Regions from separate parts of the Leptospira saintgironsiae genome, predicted to be linked through region 1. Evidence: riboswitches for the same ligand, from Rfam matches in the RefSeq annotation. Region 1 holds a riboswitch; each other region holds the start of a gene.
The links. Region 1 has a riboswitch for cobalamin ahead of CH362_RS11190 (TonB-dependent receptor). Riboswitches for the same ligand answer to the same signal wherever they lie in the genome.

Region 1 (5,440 bases):
TGACCGGCAGCGATCATTTGGAACATATCGGAAATCAAGCAATAGGCCTCCGAAAAACAACGAAGGATCATCCATTCTTTTAATGCTTTGTCAATCCGGTTTCGACTTAGTGTAAAGAATTCTATTCGAATTATTCTTTTAGCTGTATCAAATCGAAAGGTTGGAGGTCCACAGAGATAGGAACCGGAGTTAAAAGCCGATTATCTCTGGTATCGAACATTGTAACTCCCGGTTGTGAAAACTCGGTATTGGAAACGTAAAGTATATCATCGTCCGCAAGCAAGATTGTGGTCAGGCTCGCATCATAAGAAGAAGGAATAAACAGTAAAGTCGCCAGTTTCTGCCCTGTACTTGGATTAAATACTTGTAATGTTTTATTAAAAGAAGCATCCAGAACGCTTGCATAACCCAATTGTTCGTCTTTGATCTGAACTCCTAGGATATCCCCGCCGGCAGCAGCCTCTGAAAACAAAAAGCCAGAACGAAAGGTGCGGGAAGAAAGTCGAAATGCCACTACCCCGCCGTCAATCTGGCTTAAAAAACCCATTCTATTTGCTGCAGCAAAAACTATATGAGTCTCTCCGAAAAGTTCCAATATCTGCGGTTTACTAACTGGATTCGGAACTGGAAATGTATAAGTAGAAATAATAGAATCAGTTACGGTATCTATTTCTAAAAGAAGAGAACCCCAAGGTCCCGGTGGAAAATACCCGCTTGGGTCATTTCGATCCAATCTTTGTAATACTAGAAAAAGACTGGTTCCAACGATCTGCATTCCGGACATTTCGGGCAGATTATCAGGGATAGCGCTTGGCTCAGAATATCCACCCAGATCTATCTGCCCTAAACTTGTCCCAGTCAAAGGATGAATGATCTTTAATATTCTAGATCCATAAAGTGATACATAAGCCTTGTTCTGGCCTACAATCGCAATATCAGCAGGATTTGTTGCGGCTCCCATGGACCATTCCGATACAGTTTGGAATCCGAAATCTGGATCTAAAACTTGAACACTATCCCTATTTAAACGATTGAGAATATATACTTTGTCGTTTCCAAATCTAGCAACAGCGTCTGAATGAATTGGTGTCAATCCAGGATAAGAAAGAAGAAGTTCAGGATTTAATACCTTAAACCTTCCCCCACTTGCAAAGTCGGTGGTTACTACTCCGATATTATTGGGAAGATTTGGAGTTAAGAATAAAGTATATAAAGGTGGCCTTTCAATATCTCCACAGAAGGAAAAGAATATCACTAAGCAGGAAAGAATGATATGTGATACAAATTTCATATTAAAACCTCCCGCTTAAGGTAATGAACCAATTTCTTCCCGGTAGAGGATATCCTACAATATCCTCGACTCTTTTATCTCCCATATTCCTAAGATCTATACTTAAGAGCAGTTCTTTGGGAGTCTTTTCTCCTTTTTTGGTAGGATCTTCTTCCTCAGGAGAAGTATATAATACAAGAGTAAGATACGCGTTCCAAATCTGACGAGCAGGTTGGTAATTTACATATTCATTTGTCCTATCTTTGAAGACAGCCCCTACATATACTCCTTCGAAACCGAGTTCCCATCTTTTTCCTCTATATGCGATTGTTCCTGAGATCTCGTGTTTAGGCCTAAGTGGGAGATATTTGCCATTCAGATATGGTGCAGGAGAAGTATTGATCGCCTCTTGGTATGTATATTCTAATAAAAATTTCCAACCTTTGTATTCAGTCTTATGAGAAATCTCCGCTCCATCAATTCTCGCTGAGTCTACATTTTCAGGTCTTAAAGTAAATTGTGAATTCGGAATGAATAGGATCATGTCCTTGATCCTTTTTCTAAAATAGGAAATTGTAATATTGGATTTGAGTTCCCCGTTTTTATATTTCCCGGTGAAACCGGCGTCGGCATTCTCACTTCTTTCAGGTTTAAGAGAATCGTTTGCTATGATTGTTCCGACTTCTCCAAATAATTCCAAAAAACTTGGGATCCTATATTGCCTTGCGATATTGGATTTGAATTCCAAAGAATAATTTTCTTTCTCCCAAAACCTCCAAAGAAGTCCTGTTTTAGGATTCGAAAACTCAGTGGTTTTTATAGCAGGAGCAAGAGGATCTTGCTTTCTATACCAAGGTTCGTCAGATTGGAATTTGTCTCTGTAGGAATCCCAAGAAACTCCCGGAGTCAAAACTAACTTTCCATCCAGGAATCTAAACTCATCCTCAACTTGAAAAGTGGTATAAGTCCGAGTCTTTCCTGGCTCATATTTTAGATCTATATTCTGAGGAGTACTCCTGGATCTTTCGAAAGTTTCCCTTTCGACTCCTGCGTGGAATTTCAAAATTTGATAATATTCTAATAAATAAAAAGTAGGAGTGACTTGGAATCCAGACTGTCCCATATGTGCAGTCGAGTTTGGAGTTCCTTTCGAAAATTCAGATTTAGGATCGAATAGATCATCATTCGTAAATGAAGTAAAAGTTCTAGTTTCAAGCCTTAGCAGTCCATCAAACAAACCTTTTGTATCTGTCCCAAGTGAAGAAGTATTTCTAAGATATCTGCGATGAACTTGTTGTGTTTGGTTACTTGCAGGCCCGGGAATCCCATGAAATCTATAATTTAGATCATTCCAAAATTTGATCTTTGTAGTTCCAATATCACCACTTAGACCGATCATACCAGAAGTTCTCTCATATTGAGCGTTCCTTCTTCTATCGATCGTATCGTCCAGAGGATTTACAAGCAAGGTTCCATGATTGTTTAAATAGGAGAAGTTTTGGTCTGATTTTTCTCCCAATAAAAATACACTCGTCCCAATTCCGCCATAAGTACCGGTATGCGTTATGCTACCTTTCCCTGTATTAAAACTTCCTGCTCCAATATTCACTCTCGTTTTAGGAGGACCAGATCCAATTCTTGTAACTAAGTTTACACTTCCACCTATTGCTGAACCCGAAAATCCAACCGGGGCGCCACTACGATATACTTCTATACTTTGTAAATTGTCGAAAGGAAGATCTGCGAGGTTAACTTCTCCACCTTGCGAATTATTAAAAGGAACTCCGTCTATAAAGATCCTAGATTGGTTAGGGTTCGTACCTCTAAGAGAAAGAGTAGAATAAGAACCGAGACCACCGTATCTTCTGATCCTGATCCCTGCTTCTCTTTCTAAAACGTCCGGAAGGTTCGTATAACGTGCATTGTATTGGTCCAAATTAATTGAAGTCTGGAAGCCTGTCGGATTCTTTCTGAAATTTTCAGGCTGGGAATTGGAACTGGTCTTTCCTACCACTTTTACTGTGGAAGTTTCAGTCTTCTGGGACTCTTGGGAGAATATTTGGACGGAAAATAAAAAGAGCCCTAGATGGAGGAGCTTGCGGAATCGTTTGGGTCTTTTGTGCATTGAGGCCTTAACTCCCGAAAGCCAGAGAATTGAAAGTAGCTCTGATAGGTTTTCTGACTCACGCCCGATTCGGACCCTTCCCGTCATTCGACAGTGGTTTTGTCCGACCGTTTAGGCGATTACAGCTGCGGGTACAGCTCCGGATTTTCACCGGATTCCCTTTTCCGATCTACTTGCAAGACCAGGTTCCCAACCCAAGTGGGCGGGGCAATCTGAAAAAGGCTTGGCCGCCTCTTGCTTACGCAAGACCGGGCTGCTCCGGGCTCGGACATACGTCCTCGTCCTTCGCATACGCTCAGGACGCTTCGCGCCCTATACATCCCTGGCGGGTTTTGTAAATGAAAACTCTGTGTGCTCCGTGGGCTCTGAGCGAAACTTGTTTGTGTTTTTATTGGTTCACACGGAGAACACCGAGATCACAGAGGGACTTACATGCGGATTTTTCAATAGATAAAAGAAATATTTTCTTGATGTAAGATAAAAACCGGAAAGGATTCTCGAATTCGTGACCTAAAGGGAATCCCTTTGGGTCTACCTACACAACAGGGAGCACCGAACTCGAATGAAACGAATTCCATCCTTAAGATTTCTTCTATTAGGGATCTTTCTTCTAACTACCTCATCCTTATCAGCAGCCGGAACTTATTCCGAGGGTTGGACAGTTGCAAAATTGATCCAATTCGAAAGTAGAGGGGTCATCTTTGAATCTTACGAAGGTCTTTTAGAAGTTTATACTATAAACGATTCAGAAGCTTGCGACGAAATGAAGGACGAATGTTTTGTTCCAGCAAAACAAAAGATCGAATTTAGCGTACGTCCTGAGAACGCAGATGTGGTAAACTTCTTAAGCAAAAGTTTAAACCAAGAAATTTTGGTCCAATACAGGATCCATAGATTCGAACCTATTGCATTGTCTTCCGATTACGAAGTTGTTGGAGCTCAACTTCAGGAAAAATCCCTACCGAAAGGTCTTCCCGATAAGATCGTAAGTAAAAGTAAGTCCGGAGGAAAAAGAAATTTTTCCGTTACTGGACGTATTCTAAGTTTAGAATATAAGGGAACTGCGATAGGAACCTGGGAAGGATTGTATCTGGATGAAACAAGAAATAAAGTTCACCCATTTTCTGTGACAGACGAAGAGATTGCGGCATTCGCCACGAACACTCTTAAATTCGGACTTAGATATTTCTTAGGAGTTTCTGTAGCTTATGTAACTGGTTGGAGAGATTCTCATTATGATATTTATGAGATCAACTTCAAAGCACCTGCAGGCGCGTTGGAACCGGCTAGCAAAACCCAATAATTTACATTAAGATTTTATTGATAAGAAGGCCGATATAGGAGTTCCTATATTGGCCTTTTTTATTTTAGAGTGGTCATTAGTGTTATTGTTGGAATTCCAACAAGGTTTCGGAGCGGCCCCCACCCCTTCGCAGCGACTAATAGGGAGCGAGAAGACGACCAGCTTTGCTGAGTCGGTGACGAAAGTCAAACGAGATGGAACTGAAGTTAACGCACTAAGCTTGATCGAGCATGAATTTTGAAAAACGGCCCCCACCCTGCTTAGGGTGGAGGAGGTGGGTTAGTGGGAGAAGCCATTTCCCCTATATCATAAAATCGTAAAATTTACAATTAAAAATTGGGGTCGAATTTGTAGGAGCTCCTACATGGATTCGTTTCAATTAAGGATGGAAGCTTCCGTCAGATTGGATTTTAGGTCCTTTTCCTGGGAAATCAGATTTCGTCAAAGACTGAATGAGTTCTGTAGTCTTCGCATCTGGATCTGGAGCAGGAATTCCATTTTGGCTTAATTGTAACGGATGGATCTTACCTTTGATAAAATTCCCTTGTTTATCTAAGTCTGCTTCTAAGACCAAAGAATATCCACCGTATCCTTTCGTGGAGAATACTCTATATCCTAAAAAGTTTCCTAAAGAATAAGCGACCAGTTTTCCTTTATACAATTCAAATGCTCTAGGTAAATGAGGTCCGTGTCCGATGAATAAGTCTGCACCTGCGTCAATTAATGCGTGAGAAAGAGCGAC
Region 2 (5,440 bases), on a different contig from region 1:
GATAATGAAATTATATCCGAAACTTTCTCATTGGGCGATAACAGAGGATGGGATCGAAAAAATTCTACTGGATGCAACTAGTTGGATCGAAGCAAAAACGAACAGTTTAGATTCGATTATAAACTTTTAAGATGACTCTCTTATTAAACCAGATTCACCGCTTTGATCGCAGAGCTCAAGGCGGCTTCTACTGTTCCAGTAATTTCTCCAGTATGTTCTCCCGCAAAGAAGATACGATCAAATGGTTTTCTTAGAATGATCTCCGATCCAAAACTTCCCGGAGGAAACTCGGCAATCCCATTCGGAACGTAATCTTTTTTAGGTTCCGTAAAATAGAATCTTTGGATTTGTAAATCCTTCTTCAAACCAAGACGTTCCAGAGTAAGACGAATATATTCTACCTTTTGGTCTTGGTTGGCAGAATCGAATACAGAAAATCTGTCCCCATTTGCAATCACTCCTAAAACCTTATCTGAAGTATCAGACTTGGTGCCCGCATCATATAAGAATTGAGCAGCAGCATCAGAATGAACTGCAAAAGGAGAAGATTCCCAAGGAGATTCTTTTAGTACCAAAAATAATTTATAAATTTGAGAATAACGAACTCTTAATGCTGCCAGAAGTTTTTCTTTGTCCAGGCCTGGATTCCATTTTACATTAGAGATTTGGTTTGCAGGTAAAGTACAGATACAAGTAGAACCGTTAAATTTTCTTCCAGAAGCAGTAGTTACAGTAACTCCAGTGGAATCTTGGTCTACAGAAAGAACTGGATCTGAAAAAACGAACTCTGTGTTTTCTATATTCATCACCAAGGTCTTGGCAATGTTTTCCATCCCACCTTCTATCTTGCTATTTCTTTGAGGAAATTGTGCAAGATCACTTAAAACTTTTTCAGCGGACAGAACTCGGATACTATCCCCATAATGAAGAGAAAGTTTATGACCAAGTAAAGTTAGATCTTCTGGACTAACTCCTTGGTAGACTAGATAATTATAAATGCTGATTCGATCTAATGCTTGTTGTTGCGCAGTATCTAATTTAGAATTTTGTGATACTAATTTGCTTAATATCTCCTGTGATTTAGTAGAAAGTTCCCAGGTCCCAGCCTTCTTATAAGTCCCCAAAAATAGATCAGGAACCAAAGGAGAAGATTGTAATTTTAATCCTAATTCCCTAACTAAACTGCGAACCGTTTTATCTTCAGAAGAAACCCATTCCGCTCCTAAATCCACAACATGACCAGAAGGATCTTGTATAGATCTAACTCTTCCTCCAACTCTATCTGTGGCTTCTATAAGAGTTACTTTACTTCCTGTTTTTCCTAAGATGTATGCTGAATAAAGTCCAGAAAGTCCACCGCCAAGTACGATTACTTTTTTTCCAGAGTTTGTATTCTGAGCGAATAAATTTCCCTTACGACTTCCTAACAAAGCTGCGGTACTTAAAATTCCGGCTTTCAGAAAAGTGGATCGGGTAATTTTCATCGGATTCCTCTTTGAAAGTTTTATTAGAACTCTCTCTTTTATTTTCGGTCTATGAAAGATCTTTCCCGAATTTTTTGCAGAATAGAATGTCTCATCGATATGAAATTATGTACCGAATCCTTTCTAATGGTTCTTACACATTGAATATCGCCGATTTATTCAGATATTGCAAGGAATAGATGACTTTCGTATCCTTATACTTTTTCCCTTGCCAGCGGAAGTGCTAAACCAAAACCTGGAATTACGCTTTCAGGGAGGAAGTCGGGTAAAAATCCCGCGCTGACCCGCAACTGTGATGTCCGTTTTAAACGGAATAAGCCAGATCTTCCCCGCGATACTTTAACCTCGAGGTTGGGGGGTATCGTAAATCTCGCTCTTTAGCGCATCCGCGCTTTCTGCGATGGGGCCCCGAAAGTTAAAATGTCGGGGCTCTCGAACGGAAAAAGAAACCAACGCAAATACATAATCGTTCGGATCTTTAAAAGGTCAATGATCGACTAACGTTATCTTGCTTATATTTTCTTTTTCTGCGACATCCGGCAGAAATCAGGAGAGAAAAATGAGAAAATTCAGGACAAAAGCGATAATCCTTCTATTCGCTTTATCATTAATCAACACCGCTTGTTTCGAAACAGAAAAGTCAGACTCGGATAATAGCGCGATCATCACCGCATTAGTACAAGCTAATTACATAGAAGTTGGCGGTTCTTGGCAAGTTGGCTTTTATACCGGAGGATCCGATGGAGGAGTTTTCGGTAATGCATCTATCACTGCTCAATCTTGGATCGAACAAGGCGGCCAAAAGTTAACTATAGTAGAAGTTGATAACGCAAATAGAAAACTATATTACCGCGCATCTGCAGATGATTCTTTCAATCCAAACAAATACGGAAGAATTGATTGGACCGCAATTCACAGTAATTCTTGCCCTTCTAGCGCGAGTCGTTGTTTCGAATATTGCCAAGCAGTCTTCGGAAAAAATACTTTGGCAGAAGCAAAAAGCGACTCTACTACTACTGATCCTTCTAACTTCAAATCCTCCGGATGCGGCGGATTTGGTTGGAATTACATGATTCCATAATCAGTTGCTAAAACTTTAAAGGAGAGTCACAACATATGAAACAAATAAGCAAATTTGCATTTTTGGGAATGTCTATTGTTTTCTTTCTCATAGGTTGTGACGGCTCCGGAGCCAGCACTGACTTAACAGGGTTATTATTGACCGGACAAAATTCTATTTCGACTTCTGAAAATTGTCCTCCGGGAACTATAGATCCTGATTATCTTTTAGCAAATACTGTAGTTAGCGCGCCAGGTAATAATCCGAGCATCCGATACAAAGATCCCGAAAAAGCGATCAACGGAGTTTGTGGAGGAGGGCAAAACTCAGGTGGTATAGATGTTTATACTATGGGTTCTGCAGATCCGAATAATTTCCTGATCCTTTCTTGGAATGGAGCAACTGTAACTAACGGTACTGGCGTTGACTTTATCGTTTTCGAGAATGGTTTCCAGCAGCAAGGTTCTATCAATTATTTCATAGAACCTGTAATTGTAGAAGTGAGCTTAGATGGAACAAATTATTGCGGGTTCAATCCTCAATATACTGGAGCAGCGAGTCCTGCGAGTTTAGATCCTACAGATTGGATCCGATTTGGAGGAGCAAATCCTGTTCTTTGGAATATGCTTACTCATCCTCTTACTCCTGCGGAAATTTTTCCCGACCCATTTGTTGCAAATGCAGGCGGAGATTCATTCGATTTGGATGATCTATCATTAGATGCTCGATTTGCAAATGGATGCGACTCTACAGTTCTTTCTAATCTACAAACGAACGGATTTAAGTTTATTAAACTATTAAATGCGAAAGGACAATCTACATTTCCAAGTCCTGCAGGAAGTTTCGATGGAGGTCCTGATATCGACGGGGTCATCGCGAAATCCGTAACTCCCTAACCTATAACTGAAATAAAAATCTTATTTCAGTTTGATAATTTGAAATTTTTAAAAGTGAAAACAATATGATCCGCCCAAAAGAAGTACACCAATTGGACTTAGACAAACATTTACGTAATAAAATAGATACCAAGACTAAACCATTAGGCGCCTTGGGAAAATTAGAAGACCTTGCTTATCGTATCGGTACGATCCAAAACACAATAGATCCAGTTTTATCAAATCCTCATTTATTAGTATTTGCAGGAGATCATGGACTTGCTGACTCAGGAGTGTCCGCCTTTCCAAAAGAAGTTACTTACCAAATGGTATTAAACTTTTTGAATGGAGGAGCAGCGATCAATGTATTCTGCAAACAACATGGGATCAAACTATTAGTAGTAGATTCTGGAGTTTCAGGAAACTTCGAACAATCTCATCCTGATTTCATACCTGCAAAGATAGCAGCTGGAACCAGAAACATTCTAAACGAACCAGCAATGACAAGAGAAGAATGTGAAGAAGCAATTCGTATCGGTGAAGAGATCGCAACCACCAAAGTCCCAAAAGATTGTAATGTGATCGGCTTTGGAGAAATGGGGATCGGAAACACATCCAGTGCTTCACTACTTGCCTCCGTATTTTTAGATCGGTCTGCAGAAGATCTTACCGGAAGAGGAACAGGTCTGGATGATCAATCCTTAGAACGTAAAAAAAAGATCCTAGCAGAATGTAGGGCAAAACACCCAGTAAATCCAAAAGACCCGATTGAAGTTCTTGCCAAGTTTGGAGGTTTCGAGATCGCAATGATATGCGGAGCGATGCTTTCTTCTTATAAAGAAAATCGTTTGATCCTTGTGGATGGCTTTATCGCAAGTTCTGCATTCTTAACTGCTTCTAGAATTGAACCTAAGATCGTTCGTAACGCTGTCTTCGCTCATAAATCTTCTGAACAAGGCCACAAACTGATCCTGGAATTTTTTGATGCAGATCCAATCTTGGACTTAGGACTTCGTTTGGGAGAAGGAACTGGATGCGCACTTGCCTACCCTATCTTAGAATCCGCATTGGCATTCTTAAGAGAAATGGCAAGCTTCGAATCCGCAGGTGTTTCTGAAAAAAAAGACTAAATTCAGATCAAATTCTCGCTGCCCGAATCGGAGGAACGAATAAATTCGTCTTTGCATGTTTGGATTTATCCGCAAAGAACTGATCATTTTTCTTTCCTCCGTACGTTATAATACTCGTATCATCGTTCCATCTTGGGTGGAACATTCAGACGAATATCTCAATTCTTCTTCCAGATATTTTCCATTAGTAGGATGGATTGTTGGAGCTGCAACATGGTTTGTTTTATGGGTTGCAGACCTTTCTCTGAGCTGGGAGATCAGCATCGTTTTGGCTATGGCAGTTTCTGTTTTGGTTACCGGTGCTTTTCACGAAGACGGATTCACAGATGTATGTGACGGATTCGGTGGGGGCTGGACCAAAGAGAAGATCCTAGAGATCATGAAGGATAGTAGGATCGGCGCCTTCGGGACAATAGGTATCATACTTGTTCTTCTTCTTAAATTTGCATGTTATAAATCTTTGGAAGAATTTTCTATAGAAGTCCTCTTCATCACAATACTTTCTTCTCATTCTTCGAGTAGGTTTTGGGCATTATTTACTGCAAAAACTCTTTCTTATGTAAGAGAAGACCAGCTGTCCAAGGCAAAACCGATCATCCAAACTTTAAAAACTTATAATGTAGTTATCGCAGGAATTTGGGGATTTGTTCCATGGCTTGCATTCTTTCATAATGAATATCTTCCTTCCGACAGAGTTTTTGGATTTTTATTATATCCGTTCCTTTTACAAATGTTCGGATATTTATATCTCAGAAGTTTTTATAAAAAATGGCTGGGTGGATATACTGGAGATTGTTTAGGCGCAGTCCAACAAGTCACTGAATTATTGTATCTGATCGGGATCGTCGCCGCATGGAAATCTTTTTAGTCAGACATACAACTCCTGAAGTT
Region 3 (5,440 bases), on a different contig from region 1:
AAGGATACCATCTTAGAATGGATACCTAAACTATTTGTTATCTTAAAAGAATGATCCGGAAATTCGGATTTGATCCTATCAAGAACGATTGGAATATCATTTTTTATATGACCGGAAGTATATAGAAAAAGAGGGAATATTATAATATTAGAATATTCTTCTGAAATTTCTCTTAATGCAGTTTCCAGATCCGGCTTTGCAAGTTCCACATAAGCGTGAAAAATTTTCAGATCTGGGCGGGTAAGTGAATAGGCCTTAACTAGAGAAACGAATTCCAAATTGGAATTTTCTTCTCTACTCCCATGGCCTAGTACCAAAACCGCAATTTTAGGCTTCATTTGAACCCCAATACCTGCCTTGGTTTCCAAAATAGGAAAAATAAAGAAGATAATAAAAACCAGAAGATCAGATTTGTGAGTAAGGTCACATACTCGAATTTTATCCTCAATTCTTTCGGGGCAGCAAAGTCTTCCGAAATTTTAGGTACTCCAAGATAGAAAGGAAGAGCTACAAAAAATATAACTGTTATTAAGGCGAAAGACCACTTCAATAGATTATGAATTTTTAAATAAGAGAGAACTACCCTAAATCCTAAAACTCCTACTAAACTGGAACCAACGCAGATGTACCACCAAGCCTGTCTTTCAGGATAATCATATGAACCGGAGACTCTTCCTGGTAATTCAGGGGGAAGCCCCAAAAATGGGATCCCGAAAAATATTAAAAATCCACCTGTCGTAAATAAAATACTTAGGGTGATTGCTTTGTATAGGGAAGGGCCTTCTATAAATCTGCTTGGAGGGAAGAAGATTACCCAAAGTGAGACGAGGACTCCAAAAGAAATTCCTAATAAAATGGAGCCGACTAACGTTCCAAAATTTCTTTTTTGCCAAAGTTTATCATTCTCAGCTTCTTCACTAAAGTTAGATTCAGCCTTTGTATGAGAATGAGTTTTTCCATGCGTGTGAGAATGAGTATGTATATGGCTTATATTAGAATTTTCAGATACAGATTTGGATTCAAACTTCTCCGCTTCTAAAATTAACGGAAGATTCCAAACACAAACCAGGATCCCTAAAACAAGTCCAGACACCAGGCCAGAGAATATTCCGGCCCGTAATAGATCAGAAAGTCCTGATCTTAATGGCATGGGAAACCCGTAGAATGCCTTATATCATGGAATGTATCGTGCAAATACACCATTGGTTCCAGACCTACTACATAGATCGTAGAAAAAGCGAGAAACCCAGCCAAAACTAGAACGGAACCTCTAAGCCATAACTTGGCTCCGGAAAAATCCTTCGAAACGGAAATCGAGCGCATAAAAATCCCTCCTAAGAGATCTTCACCTTACAAGATATAAACGATATTAAGACACGAGAGATCGTGCCAAAGCATCGTATGAAGAAAAAAAAATTGAGTTTAGTTACGAGATTGTCTTACATCCGAGACTGGATCACGTAGCTTCAGGATTTTTGTAAGGCGTTTTCTGACTCGAGATCATCCTACTCAGCACGTCTTCCCAGGTTTAACACCCAGTGACATCTTGTGCCTTTTGTCCCTCTTACAGCGGCGGGTACCGTGACGGAATTGCACCGTCTTCCCATAGATGAGATCATCTATGTTCCTACAAAAATAGTCTGAGATTTTAGGATCTATTTTGATCCGTTTATTTGTATATCTTTTTTTAGGATGAAATTCAGAAAATATGGAAACACATTCTGATCGTGGCGACGTAAGAGAGATCGATCTAAAGAACAGAATCTAAAAGTTTGGAATGGTAACGTTGTGCGACATCGGGATGGGATCTGAATCTGCTCTTCAATAAATTTTTTCCAACTTCATAGAATAAAGGATTATTCGGATCTTGTGTAAGTCCTCTGATTTCTTTCTGTAAATGTTCCGGCAAATGTAATAAAGGAACATTCGCATCTAATCTCGCGCTATAAAAGAAACCAACCGAGATCCGATCCGTTCCGGAAGAGGGAACGAGAGCACGATGTACTGTCGCGCGTAAATAACCGTTGGAGGCCAATTCTAAAAGTTCTCCAATATTGATCACAAAGGTCCCTGGAATCGGAGGCACTTGGATCCATCCATTCTCATATTCCACTTCCAAACCTGCTTGTTCGTCTTGTAAAAGAACGGTTACAAAACCTCCATCCTTATGAGCTCCCACTCCTTGATCACTATTCGTAGATTCTCTTCCCGGGTAACGGATTACTTTCATCAATTGGTGAGCCTTTGCTCCTAAGATAGGATCAAAAACAGATGGCTCTTGGCCTAGAGCAGAAGAGAATGCATGCACCAATCGGATCGCAAGATTTGTGACTTCCTTCTGATATCTTAAAACGATTTTTTTAAATTCGGGCAGTCGATCCGGCCATTGGTTCGGTCCTTGTAAGATCGTCCAATGAGGAGAAATATCCGGATCGGAAACTGGAGAAAGTTCAGCCCCTACATCCAATTGTTCTCTCCAATCCGGAAGGCCTAAAGTTCTTTCTGCCCCGATCCTAGAATATCCTCTGAAATGAGGAGAGTGGATCATCTCGATGGATAATTTTTCCTCTATCGGTAATGCAAAAAATTCCCTGGAATTTTTAAGAAGGAGTTCGGGAAGTTCCGTATCGATCCCATGACCGGTTAAGTAGAAGAACCCAAGCTCACGGGAAACCTCTCTTAATTCTTCCAGAAAATTTTCACGCTCAGTAACTGCTCCTGAATATTTAGAAAAATCTAATATAGGCAGAGAGTTCCATTTTTTGTTTTGCATAAGGATGACTGCTAAATCTTCTTCCTCCCGGAAGTAGCGGTCAAGCCTATTTCTGTTTTAACGGATAAAAAGTCAATTTAACGGATTTGGCTATAGTTATACTTTTTGTTTTTTCTTATCCAGTCTGGACTGGGCCGCTTTTAATTCAGAATCCGTAAGCTTAATACTGAATTCAGGGAAATGCCTAAATAGGAAATATTGGAGCCAAGAATCCCAGCCAGTATATCCAATAAACTTATTGTTCGGGATCCATTTTAAGATTGCCTTTGCTACTGAATCGATCGAATGCACTCTATTCAACGCTGAACCCATTTCAATTTCCTTACTCAATTCAGGTTTATCAGTATTCTCTTTTTCTAAACCAGGAGTGTCAGTTGTAGGAGGAAGGAACAATTTTACTTTCACTCCGTGGAGCATCATCTCCTGTCTGAAACCTTGAGCAAAGCCTACGATCGCGAACTTACTCGCTGAATAAGCTCCGTATCCATAGATGGAAAAGAACGCAAGAGTAGAGGATAAAAATACGATCTCTCCACTTTTTTGTTTGGAAAAGTGATCACTAAATGCGAGTGCACTGTTCACATGGCCGAAAAAGTTCACATCCATTAAATTTCTATAAACTTCGTCGTCCAGGTCGGAAGCTTCTCCCGCTTTTGCAAAACCACTGCTACAGATCAAAAGGTCCAATCCTCCTAAAGTCTGGATTGCCTTTTTGGCTTCTTTTTCAAGAGCCTTTTTGTCGGAAACATCCAAAACTGCGAATCCGAAGACTGCTGTTGGAGTTCCTACAGACTTCAATTCCTGGACTGTTTTTTCTAAGTTAGATTTTCCTCTGGCGGAAACAATTACACTTGCTCCTGCCTTCGCTAATTGAATTGCAATTCCTTTGCCTATACCCGCGGAACCGCCTGTAATAAATACTTTTTTGCCTTTGTATCTGCTGAATGACATACTGAAAAATTCTCTTCGATGCGGGCAAGGTTTCCGCTTTTGAGAAACTATTCAATCTAATTCGAAACTTTTTACATAAAGAATTAGAGAACTTGTTCCAAAATCTTAAATTCCTGGTTTGGTATCAAAACAAATCTTGCCTTTTCATTCCTATAATACTGAATACGTGAGAATCCAAGGCCCCAATATGCATGAGATACCTTTACTGGAAAACCTAAGGAAGAAGATCCCAAGTTTGGAAAAAAATTGGGACCGTTATACTTCCATGTTAAAAGAAAAGAAGGTCCCACCAAAAACTGAACTCATCAAAAGAGGCGTTTATACCAAAAATATATTCATCGTTAAAAAGGGATGTCTGCGATTAAAATTCGAAGATAAGGGACGTGATATCACGATCGCGTTTTTTCCAGAAAACAGGGCAATCACTTCTATTCATAGTTATAGAGGGACTTATAAAAATAGTCAACTTAGTGTAGAAAGTATAGAGCCTACAGAATTACTTATACTAAGCGGAGAAGATGCTGAAATTATTTACCGGGAGAATGAAGAGGTTCGTGATTTTTTATTGGAATATGTTGCCGAAAGATTTGATACTTATATGAATTTGTTTTTGTCTAGGATTAGGGATAGCCCTGAACAAAGATATTTGAATCTGATCAAAGAACAACAGGATATCGCAAATCGTATCCCTCAACATTATATTGCTTCTTTTTTAGGGATCACTCCTGTGTCCTTAAGTAGGATTAGAAATAGGATATGGAAGGAACAAAAATAAACTTCTTATAAATTTTTTTAAGGGTAGAAGTGGCCGGGACTTCTTTTATTCCAGAACCGGAAAGTAGATAGAAAATTTTGTACCTGATCCAAGTTCACTTTCTACTTTGATCTTTCCTTTATGATTTTCTAAAATACCATAAACGATCGAAAGTCCTAGGCCAGTTCCTTTTCCGGGCTCCTTAGTGGTGAAGAATGGATCGAATATTTTGCGGATTGTTTTTCTATCTATTCCAGTCCCACTATCTAAAATTTCTATCACTGCAGTCTTTTGAGTCTTTTCTGGAGAAATGAATTCACCTTCTTCCATTCTTAATCGTATAGAGAGCAATCCACCGTTAGGCATTGCGTCTTTTGCGTTTAAGAATAAGTTCAGAAAAACTTGATGGATCTGAGTATGATCCGCTTGGACCCAAATAGGATCTTGTGGAAGATCAGAAATTACCCTTATGGATTTGGGAAATGTAGAGGAGGCTATATGTGCCGCTTCAGACAATAAATCGTTCAAGATAGAAGGTTTGAGATCAGATTCTACTTTCCTTGCCAAAGTCAGAAGTTGTTTAATTAACGAGGATCCTCTTTCTGCAGTCTTTTTAATTATTTCAGAATATTGTAAGATCTTTTCGGGGTGTTCCGAATTCTTTTCTAGTAGGGTAGTGTAACCTAAAACTACAGTTAGAATATTATTAAAATCATGTGCCACTCCACCTGCAAGAGAACCGATCGATTCCATTCTTTGGGAATGTATGAGTTGTTTTTCCAATTCATGTTGTTTGGTAATATCCTGGAATTGGGCCGCAAAATAATTTGGATCTCCCTTTCTATTTCGTATTAATGTGGCATCTACCTGGACCCAGAGATGATGTCCGTCTTTATGAATGTATCTTTTTTTCCTTTTAAAGATAGATATTTGTCCTCTTAAGAATTGATCCTTTAAGTGAA

Region 2: linked by a shared signal. The riboswitch ahead of CH362_RS02580 (hypothetical protein) and the one ahead of CH362_RS11190 (TonB-dependent receptor) in region 1 are both predicted to bind cobalamin.
Region 3: linked by a shared signal. The riboswitch ahead of CH362_RS08155 (CbtB domain-containing protein) and the one ahead of CH362_RS11190 (TonB-dependent receptor) in region 1 are both predicted to bind cobalamin.

The regions. Positions count from the first base shown of each region.
Region 1 is NZ_NPDR01000004.1:207,968-213,407, reverse strand. It holds gene CH362_RS11200 (ankyrin repeat domain-containing protein) at 1-35, opposite strand, end outside; gene CH362_RS11195 (YncE family protein) at 131-1,291, opposite strand; gene CH362_RS11190 (TonB-dependent receptor) at 1,293-3,395, opposite strand; cobalamin riboswitch at 3,422-3,596, opposite strand; gene lsa26 (surface adhesion protein Lsa26) at 3,958-4,698, shown strand; gene CH362_RS11175 (CapA family protein) at 5,078-5,440, opposite strand, start outside.
Region 2 is NZ_NPDR01000001.1:559,864-565,303, reverse strand. It holds gene CH362_RS02590 (alpha/beta fold hydrolase) at 1-130, shown strand, start outside; gene CH362_RS02585 (flavin monoamine oxidase family protein) at 144-1,484, opposite strand; adenosylcobalamin (AdoCbl) riboswitch at 1,724-1,850, shown strand; gene CH362_RS02580 (hypothetical protein) at 2,044-2,565, shown strand; gene CH362_RS02575 (LIC_13355 family lipoprotein) at 2,601-3,440, shown strand; gene cobT (nicotinate-nucleotide--dimethylbenzimidazole phosphoribosyltransferase) at 3,506-4,549, shown strand; gene CH362_RS02565 (adenosylcobinamide-GDP ribazoletransferase) at 4,605-5,417, shown strand; gene CH362_RS02560 (histidine phosphatase family protein) at 5,402-5,440, shown strand, end outside.
Region 3 is NZ_NPDR01000003.1:118,583-124,022, forward strand. It holds gene CH362_RS08145 (CbiX/SirB N-terminal domain-containing protein) at 1-338, opposite strand, end outside; gene CH362_RS08150 (CbtA family protein) at 335-1,150, opposite strand; gene CH362_RS08155 (CbtB domain-containing protein) at 1,141-1,323, opposite strand; cobalamin riboswitch at 1,464-1,646, opposite strand; gene CH362_RS08160 (isopenicillin N synthase family dioxygenase) at 1,751-2,773, opposite strand; gene CH362_RS08165 (SDR family NAD(P)-dependent oxidoreductase) at 2,870-3,724, opposite strand; gene CH362_RS08170 (Crp/Fnr family transcriptional regulator) at 3,861-4,499, shown strand; gene CH362_RS08175 (two-component system sensor histidine kinase NtrB) at 4,545-5,440, opposite strand, start outside.